Regions from separate parts of the Streptomyces sp. NPDC056734 genome, predicted to be linked through region 2. Evidence: riboswitches for the same ligand, from Rfam matches in the RefSeq annotation. Region 2 holds a riboswitch; the other holds the start of a gene.
The links. Region 2 has a riboswitch for S-adenosylmethionine ahead of ACFRFC_RS26315 (aminotransferase class V-fold PLP-dependent enzyme). Riboswitches for the same ligand answer to the same signal wherever they lie in the genome.

Region 1 (4,858 bases), on a different contig from region 2:
ACCGGCACCTCCTTGGCGACCAGGTTCATGCCGTCGCGGATGGGGTTGACCAGGGCCACATCGGCGAGCCGGTACGCCGCGAGGGAGCGCGCGAAGTCGTCCTCCAGGTGGAGCACGACCGGCGTCCACCCCGTCGTGCCGTACCCCGCGTTGATCTCCCCGGCCACCCGCCGCACCTCGGCCATGTAGTCCCGGTACACCGCGAGATCCTGCCGGGACGGGTACGCGAACGCCACGTGGACGACGCGCTCACGCCACTCCGGGTGGTCGTCCAGGAGCTGCCGGTACGCCAGCAGCCCCCGCACGATGTTCTTGGACAGCTCGGTCCGGTCCACCCGGACGATCGCCCGGCGCCCCGCGCCGATCTCCTCCCGCAGCACCCCCATCCGCCGCTCCACGTCGTCCTCGTGCGAGCGCCGCCGCAGGAAGTCCCCGTCGGCGCCCAGGCCGTGCACCCCCACCTCGGTGTCCCCGAGCCCGCCCGTGAACGCCTCGCAGCACGCCGTGAAGGCGTCCGCCCAGCGCCGGGTGAGAAAGCCCAGCCGGTCCGCGCCCAGCATCCCGCGCAGCACCTGCCCGGCGATGTCGTCCGGCAGCATCCGGAAGTACTCCGGCGGCGCCCAGGGGGTGTGGGAGAAGTGGCTGATGCGGAGGTCGGGGCGGAGGTCGCGGAGCAGCCCGGGGACCAGCGTCAGGTGGTAGTCCTGGACCAGGACCGCCGCCCCCTGCGCCGCCTCCGCCGCCAGCGCCTCGGCGAAGGCACGGTTGTAACTCTCGTACGACGTCCACTGGCGCCGGAACTCCGCGTCGAAGACCGGCTCCAGCGGGGTCTGGTACAGCATGTGATGGACGAACCACAGGACCGAGTTGGCGATGCCGTTGTACGCGTCGGCGTGCACGTCCGCCGGGATGTCCAGCATCCGTACGCCCGGCTCGCCGACCCCGCGCCGCACGGCCTCGCGGTCGCCGTCGCCGAGCACCGAGCACACCCACAGGGCGTCCGCCTCGGGGCCGATCGCCGACAGCCCGGAGACCAGCCCGCCGCCCCCGCGTTTCGCGTGCAGCGTGCCGTCGTCGCGTTGCTCGTAGGAGACGGGCCCGCGGTTGGAGGCGACCAGGACCCGAGCAGCGCCGAAGGTTGCAGCCATACGCCTCAACCTAGCCCGAGCCGTAAACGCTCAAACGTACGGTTCTGCCACCCGCCCGCCGTATACGGCGTCACCCGTGGCCTCACGCGACCTTGCGGGACGCGTACTCGGAGATCTCCGCCATCGGCGGCCGCTCCTCGGTGTCCACGGAGTACGTCCGCGGCTCGAAGCCCTCCTCACCGCGCTCGAACTGGGTGATCGAGGGCCGGACCAGCTGCCCGCGGGCCAGCCGCAGCTGCGCGGTGCGGTAGATCGCGGCGGCCATCCGGCCGAGCGCCTGTCCGTCCTGGTGCCGGTGCTTGCGCACCCCGACATCGACCTGGGCGAGCGCGTCGAGGCCCACGAGATGCAGGGAGTCCACCAGCATGCCCAGCTCGACGCCGTACCCGACGGGGAAGGGCAGCTGTTCCAGCAGGGAGCGGCGGGCCGCGTACTCGCCGCCGAGCGGCTGCACGAAACCGGCCAGCTGGGGCCAGTGCAGATTCAGCAGCGGGCGGGCCATCAGCTCGGTGACCCGGCCGCCCTGTCCGGCCGCGCCCGCCAGCGGACGGTCGTACATGCCCTTGACGAGGTCGATCCCGGGCTCGGTGAGCAGCGGGCCGACGATGCCGGACACGAAGTCCGAGGAGAACTCCTTGAGGTCGGCGTCGATGAAGCAGACGATGTCACCGCTCGTGACCAGCAGCGAGCGCCACAGCACCTCGCCCTTGCCGGGGACGGCCGGCAGCCGCGGCAGGATCTCGTCGCGGTGCACCACCCGGGCGCCCGCGGCGGCGGCCACCTCGGCGGTGCGGTCGGTGGAGCCGGAGTCCACGACGACGATCTCGTCGACGAGCGGCACCTGGTCCATCAGGTCGTGGCGGATCACCGCGACGATGTCGCCGACGGTCTCCTCCTCGTTCAGCGCGGGCAGCACCACGCTGACCGACTGGCCGGTGCTGCGCTTGGCGGCCAGGATGCGGTGCAGCGGGCGGTCGGTCAGGGACCAGGTGTGGGTCCCGAGCCAGCGCTCGACTTCTTCCAGCACGGTCCGCGGCTCCTCACTGTTGGGCTCGCACGCGATGGAACCCCAGGTCACCGGCGCCTCACCGGCGGTGTGATCCATCTCGCGGTACGGACGACTATCTCAACTGTCCTGGCCTTCGGTTACAGTCTTGAACAACGCTGATGACCATCGCATGTCGGGGGTCCGCGGCGCACACAACCGAACATATAACCGCAAGAACAACCGCATATTGCTCATCCAGAGGGGCAGAGGGAAACGGCCCGATGAAGCCCCGGCAACCCTCCAGCCGGTCTCGTAACCGATCGCTGACGATCGTCACCGCGAGGCTCCCGGCTAGGGAAGGTGCCAAATCCGTCTCACGACGAAATGCGTCGTGGGGAAGATGAGGAGAAAGGGCCTCGCCTCACATGGCTGTGCAGACTGTCGCGAAGACCGGCAATTCCACCATCGATCTCGGACCCGCCGCCGCGCTCTCCTGCCGCGAATGCGGCCATCGCGTCCCGCTCGGCCCGCTCTTCGCCTGCGAGGAGTGTTTCGGCCCGCTGGAGATCGCCTACGACTTCTCGGCCTACGACACCGAGGAACTGCGGGGGCGGATCGCAGCGGGCCCCGCGAACATCTGGCGCTACGCGCCGCTGCTGCCCGTCCCCGCGGACGTGGCCGACAAGCCCAACCTGAACCCCGGCTGGACCAAGCTCGTCCAGGCCGACAACCTGGCCCGTGAGCTGGGCATCACCGGCGGCCTGTATGTCAAGGACGACTCCGGCAACCCCACCCACTCCTTCAAGGACCGGGTCGTCGCCCAGGCCCTGGAGGCCGCCCGTGCCTTCGGCTTCACCACCCTGTCCTGCTCCTCCACCGGCAACCTGGCCGGCGCGGTCGGCGCCGCAGCCGCCCGCGCGGGCCTGCGCTCCTGCGTCTTCATCCCGCACGACCTGGAGCAGGGCAAGGTCGTCATGGCCGCGGTCTACGGCGGCGAGCTGATCGGCATCGAGGGCAACTACGACGACGTGAACCGTTTCTGCTCCGAGCTGATCGGCGACCCGGCCGGCGAGGGCTGGGGCTTCGTCAACGTCAATCTGCGGCCGTACTACGCGGAGGGGTCCAAGACCCTGGCGTACGAGATCTGCGAGCAGCTCGGCTGGCGGCTGCCCGACCAGATCGTGGTGCCGATCGCCTCCGGCTCCCAGCTCACCAAGATCGACAAGGGGCTCCAGGAGCTGATCAAGCTCGGGCTGGTCGAGGACCGGCCCTACAAGATCTTCGGCGCCCAGGCCGAGGGCTGCTCGCCGGTCTCCGCCGCCTTCAAGGGCGGCCACGACGTGGTGCGCCCGCAGAAGCCGAACACCATCGCCAAGTCGCTGGCCATCGGCAACCCGGCGGACGGGCCGTACGTGCTCGATATCGCGCGGCGTACGGGCGGGGCGGTGGAGGATGTGAACGACGAGCAGGTCGTCGACGCGATTCGGTTGCTCGCGCGGACCGAGGGGATTTTCGCGGAGACCGCCGGGGGGGTGACCGTGGGGGTCACCAAGAAGCTGGTGGAGAGCGGGGTGCTCGATCCTTCGCTGACCACGGTGGTTCTTAATACCGGGGATGGGTTGAAGACGTTGGACGCGGTTGCGGACACCGGGTTGACGGCGACCATTCGGCCCAGTCTGGAGTCGTTCCGCGAGGCCGGGTTGGTCTAGGTCCAGTTCCATTGAATTTGTCTGCGGGCCGGTGGGGGCTGGTCGCGCCCGCGCGGCGGAAGCCGCATATCGATAGCGCCCCGCGCCCCTTAAAGGGCGTTAGCTGACCGGAGGTTCAAAGTGAGCGTTACCGTTCGTATCCCTACCATTCTGCGGACCTACACGGGTGGGCAGGCCGAGGTTGCCGCTGAAGGGGGGAATCTTGGTGAGGTCATCGCGGATCTGGAGACGAAGCATGCCGGGATCGCCGCCCGGGTGCTGGACGATCAGGGCAAGCTGCGGCGGTTCGTGAACGTGTACGTCAATGATGATGATGTGCGCTTCGAGCAGGGGCTGGAGACGGCCACGCCCGACGGGGCCGGGGTGTCGATCATCCCGGCCGTGGCCGGCGGCTGCTGAGTCACCCACCGTTCGTCGAATTGCCCTCTCCGTGAGAGAAACGGAGGGGGCAATTCTGCATGGTTAAGCAGGGTAGAGTTGGGGAACCGCTGCCGTTCGCGTTCCGAGGCAGCGATGAGAAGTAGCCAAAGTGTGAGCTTCCTTTGCGTCTTTCGTTCTCTTTGTCGGGCCCGACTTGCCCCGGAGTCTGAGGAATTCTCCAGAAATTCCCGACCGGTCCTGCCCGGATTTCTCGTCCGATTGACCTGTTGCAGACAGCAGTTGGGCAGATACATTCGGCCGCGGTCGACGCGTTCCGGCGCACGCCCCCACCGATCGGGGGGTGAGGTCTGACCCGGGTCCGCGAAGTGTGGATCTGTGCAAGGGCCAGTAATAGGGGAGTTAGGCATGGCTCAGGGCACCGTCAAGTGGTTCAACGCGGAGAAGGGGTACGGCTTCATCGCGGTCGACGGTGGTGCGGACGTCTTCGTCCACTACAGCGCGATTCAGATGGACGGATACCGCACCCTGGAAGAGGGCCAGCGGGTCGAGTTCGAGATCTCGCAGGGCCAGAAGGGCCCGCAGGCCGATATGGTTCGCGTCACCGCCTGAACATTTCTTGCTAGGGAAGGGCC
Region 2 (4,858 bases):
CCAGGTGCCGCCGGCGCTGGTCGCGCTGATCGGGGCCGTGGTCGCCTCCTCGCCCGCGCTGGGCACGGTGCATCTGAAGGACGCCCTGAAGACCGTGCCGTGGTCCTTGCTGCTGTTCATGGCGGCGACCATGGCGATGGGGGTCGCGCTGTCGGACTCCGGGGCGGCGAAGTGGCTGGTCTCCGGGCTGCCCAGCGGGGTGGGGCCGGAGGTGTTCCTGGCGGTGGTGGTGCTCATCAGCACGGCCGCGCACCTGGTGTTGCAGTCCCGCTCGGCGCGGTCCTCCGTGCTGGTGCCGCTGGTGGTCGCGGCGGCCCTGGCGGCCGGGGTCAATCCGGTCGCGGCGGCGCTGGCGTCCACGGCGGCGGCGGGGTTCTGCCACACGCTCCCGGCGTCCGCGAAGCCGGTCGCGCTGTTCGCGGACGTGCCGGGTGTGGCGACCTACGCGCCCCGCGATCTCCTGCGGCTCTCGGCGTTCCTGGCGCCCCTGACGGCGCTGCTGGTGTTCGGGTTCGCGCTGGTGGTGTGGCCGGTGATGGGGGTGCCCCTGCGGTAGCGCAGTTCGTCGCGCCCCTGAAGGAAGACGGGCGTTCCCCTTCCGACCGTTTCGAAGGAGCTGTTCGATGCTCGCGCTCTCCCGTATCGCCATCGCCCCCAGCGGGTTCAAGGAGTCACTGTCCGCCCAGGCCGCCGCCGAGGCCATCGCGGCCGGGGTGCGGCGGGTGCTGCCCGACGCCGAGGTCGATCTCATCCCGCTCGTGGACGGGGGCGAGGGCACCGCCCGTGCCCTCGCCACCGCCGGGGGCGGGCGGCTGGTGGCACTGTCGGCCACCGGGCCGCTCGGCGAGGTCATCGGCACGCACTTCGCGCTGCTGGACTCCGGGCGCACCGCCGTGGTGGAGATGGCGGCCGTCGCCGGGCTGTCCCTCGTCCCGGCCAGCCTGCGCGATCCCGGGGCCACCACCACCTACGGCGTGGGTGAGCTGATCCGGGCCGCGCTCGACACGGGCGTACGGCGGATCGTCGTCGGCTGCGGGGACTCCGGGACGTCCGACGGGGGCGCGGGGGCGCTCCAGGCGCTGGGGGCACGGCTGCTGGACCCGGACGGCTTCGAACTCCCGCACGGCGGCGGGGAGTTGGTACGCCTCGACCGTATCGACCCGGCCGGGCTCGACCCCCGGCTCGCCGGGACGGAGATCCTCGTCGCCTGCAACCCGTACAACGTCCTCTGCGGCGAGCGGGGCGTGGCCCGGGTGTTCGGGCCGCAGAAGGGGGCCACCCCGGCGCAGGTGGAGCGGCTGTCGGAGGGGCTGGAGCGGTGGGCGTACGTCCTGACGCGGGACCTGCGGGTGCGGGGCACCGATCTGCGCTCCGCGTCCGGGACCGGCGCCTCGGGCGGGCTCGGTGCCGGGCTCGCGGCGCTGGGCGCCCGGCTGAGGCCGCGCTTCGAGGTGCTCCTGGACCATCTCGACCTGGACGCCCGGCTGGCCCGCGCCGATCTGGTGCTGACGGCCGAGGGCGCGCTCGACGAACAGACCCAGCGCGGCAAGGTACCCGGCGAGGTAGCCCGCCGCGCCAAGCTCTACGACCGTCCCGTACTCGCCCTGGCCGGAACCCTCGGCAAGGGCGCCCACGACGTACCCGGAGTGGACGCCTGCCACGGCATCCTGCCCGCCCCGATGGCCCTGGCAGAGGCCCTGCTCCGAGCAGCGGAACTCCTCACCGACGCCACGGAACGCGCCCTGCGCATGATCGTCCTGGGCGCCCGCCTGCCGGCTCAGGGGGAGCTACGGGGGGCACACCGGCCGTCGAGGGTGCGGTAGCTCCGGCGGGGGGGGTAGCGGGCGGTCGGGTGGCTGGTCGGGCGGGGTGCCCGGGGGCGCAGGGACCTCCGGCCGTACGGGTAGCTCCTGCGGGCGATGCCAGGCGCGCGACCGCCCGCTCACGCCGAGATGCCCGGGGCGCACCGGCCATTCACCGTACGAGTAGCTCCAGCGAGCCATACCGAGTACCCAACTCCCTGCCCACGCCGAGGTGCCCGGGGGCACACCGGCCGTCGACCCTACGGGTGGCTCCACCGGGCGGCACCCGGCGCCCGACCGCCCGCTCAGACCGAGGCGTCCGGGAGCGCACCGGCCGTCGACCGTACGGGTAGCTCCGGCCGGCGGGTAGCGGGCGCCCGGGTGGCTGCTCGGGCGGAGGTGTCCGGGGTGCACCGCCCATCGACCGTAATGCCCGGCGCCGCCCGCCCCCTCACGCCGACGTGTCGGGGACGCAGCGGCCGTCGACCGTGCGGTAGCTCCAGCGGGCGCCGCCGGACACCAGTTCGCGTACGGCCCGGACGAAGCGGGCCACGTGTTCGTCGGGGGTGCCCGCGCCGAAGCTGACGCGGATGGCGTTGAGGGACTTCTCACCCGGTGCCGCCTCCGGGGCCCCGCACTCGCCCTGGGTCTCGGGGTCGGTGCCGAGCAGGGTGCGGACCAGCGGGTGGGCGCAGAACAGGCCGTCGCGGACGCCGATGCCGTACTCGGCGGAGAGCGCGGCGGCGAAGTGGGAGCTGTTCCAGCCGTCGACCACGAAGGAGATCACGCCGACGCGGGGGGCGTCGTCGCCGAAGAGGGACAGGATCCGCACCTCGGGGACGTCGGCGAGCCCGGCCCGCACGGCGCTGATCAGCTGCCGCTCGCGGGCCACCAGGGTGTTGAAACCGGCGTCGGTGAGGGCCTTGCAGGCGGAGGCGATGGAGTAGGCGCCGATGACGTTGGGCGAGCCGGCCTCGTGGCGGGCGGCGCTGTCGTGCCACTCGACGTCCACGCCGCCGTCCTCACGCCGGGTGACCTTGCGGCTGGCGCCGCCGCCCGCGAGGTAGGGCTCGGCGGCCCGCAGCCAGTCGGCGCGGCCGGCCAGCACGCCGGAGCCGAAGGGGGCGTACAGCTTGTGCCCGGAGAAGGCGACCCAGTCCACGTCGAGATCGGTGACGGAGACGGGATGGTGGGGGGCGAGCTGGGCGGCGTCCAGGACGATCCGGGCGCCGTGCGCGTGGGCGGCGGCGGCCAGTTCCCCGACCGGCCACAGCTCGCCGGTGACGTTGGAGGCGCCGGTGACACAGACCAGGGCGGGGCCGTGCGGGTCGCGGGCGGCGAGGGCGCGCTCCAGGGTCTCGACGGCCTGGCGCGGGGTGCGCGGGGCGTCGAGGTAGCTGACCTTCGCGTCCTTCCAGGGCAGCAGCGAGGCGTGGTGCTCGGTCTCGAAGACGAAGACCTGGCAGCCGGCGGGCAGCGCGGCGGCGAGCAGGTTGAGGGAGTCGGTGGTGGACCGGGTGAACACCACCTGGTCGTCCTCGCGGCAGCCGAGGAACTCGGCGACCGTCCTGCGGGCGTTCTCGAACAGGTCGGTGGACAACTGAGAGAGGTATCCGGCGCCCCGGTGCACGCTGCCGTAGTAGGGCGCGTAGGCGGCCACGTCGTCCCAGACCCGCTGGAGGGCGGGCGCGCTGGCGGCGTAGTCGAGCGCGGCGTAACCGACCTCGCCGCCGGTGACGAGCGGCACGGTGACGTCCCGGCCGAGGACGGGCAGCGGCTCACCGAGGGTGGGGGCGGCAGCGGTGATGGCGGTGGAGACGGACATGGGTCAACTCCCGTACAGGCAGGCGGAATTCCCCACGCGAGCGAACAACGAACACGCTCAAGCGCGGCGATGAAGACAGAAAGGGATCGCGGAGGCGGGGCTCTGCGGCCCTATCGCATTCGCTTGCTCACGGAAGGCTCCTCGACGACCAGGACCCCTGGTGACACGAGGGGTCCGCGCTTGCCGCAGACCTCGCTGCCTACGGCCTGGTCTTCACCCGGGGCACCCCGCCACGGACGGAGGGTTGCCGGACAGCCGGCCGGGGCCTGATGGCTGTCGCTCATGACCTGGTCCAACATCCTGCCATACGATCATGTGCACGCAAGGGCGCAGTCCGTCATCTGGACTGCGCCCTGCGTCACACCGTGCCGGCCCCTCAGGCGTTGCTCGCCGCCACCCACCGCTCCAGCGTCCGCTTCGCCGCCCCCGAGTCGATGGACCGCTCGGCCCGCGCCATCCCGGCCCGCAGTTGCTCGGTGAGCGGCTCCCCGGTGGGGTCCAGGGCGGCCAGCGCGGCGGCGGCGTTGAGCACCACGGCGTCGCGGACCGGACCGCGTTCGCCGTCCAGCAGCCGGCGGGCGACCTCCGCGTTGAAGGACGGGTCGCCGCCGCGCAGGGCGTCGACCGGGACCAGGTCGAGGCCGACGTCCCGGGGGTCGAAGGTCTCCTCGGTGACCTTGCCGTCGCGCACCACCCAGACCCGGGAGGTGGCGGTGACGGTCAGCTCGTCGAGGCCGTCGTCGCCCCGGAAGACCAGCGAGGAGTTGCCGCGCTCGGCGAAGACGCCCGCGACGACCGGCGCCATCCGGGGGTCGGCGACCCCGACGGCCTGGGCGCGCACCCGGGCCGGGTTGGTCAGCGGACCGAGGATGTTGAACACCGTACGGATGCCGAGCTGGCCGCGGGCCGCGCCCGCGTGCCGCAGCGCCGGGTGGAACCTGACCGCGAAGCAGAAGGTGATCCCGGCCTCCTGGGCCACCTCGGCCACCCGGGACGGGGTCAGCTCCAGATTGACGCCGAGCTTCTCCAGCACGTCGGAGGCGCCGGACGCGGAGGACGCGGCCCGGTTGCCGTGCTTGACGACGGTGGCGCCCGCGCCGGCCACCACGATTGAGGCCATGGTGGAGATGTTCACCGTCTTGGCGCCGTCGCCGCCGGTGCCGACGATGTCGACCGTGCGGCCGGGCACCTCGATCACCTTGGCGTGCTCATACATGGTCCGTACCAGACC

Region 1: linked by a shared signal. The riboswitch ahead of thrC (threonine synthase) and the one ahead of ACFRFC_RS26315 (aminotransferase class V-fold PLP-dependent enzyme) in region 2 are both predicted to bind S-adenosylmethionine.

The regions. Positions count from the first base shown of each region.
Region 1 is NZ_JBHTZD010000005.1:411,023-415,880, reverse strand. Features, by position in the region: gene ACFRFC_RS10245 (trehalose-6-phosphate synthase) at 1-1,148, opposite strand, end outside; gene ACFRFC_RS10240 (glucosyl-3-phosphoglycerate synthase) at 1,231-2,175, opposite strand; SAM riboswitch class I at 2,385-2,543, shown strand; gene thrC (threonine synthase) at 2,562-3,845, shown strand; gene ACFRFC_RS10230 (MoaD/ThiS family protein) at 3,966-4,244, shown strand; gene ACFRFC_RS10225 (cold-shock protein) at 4,632-4,835, shown strand.
Region 2 is NZ_JBHTZD010000018.1:15,669-20,526, reverse strand. Features, by position in the region: gene ACFRFC_RS26325 (SLC13 family permease) at 1-556, shown strand, start outside; gene ACFRFC_RS26320 (glycerate kinase) at 624-1,823, shown strand; gene ACFRFC_RS26315 (aminotransferase class V-fold PLP-dependent enzyme) at 2,254-3,627, opposite strand; SAM riboswitch class IV at 3,799-3,915, opposite strand; gene trpD (anthranilate phosphoribosyltransferase) at 4,004-4,858, opposite strand, start outside.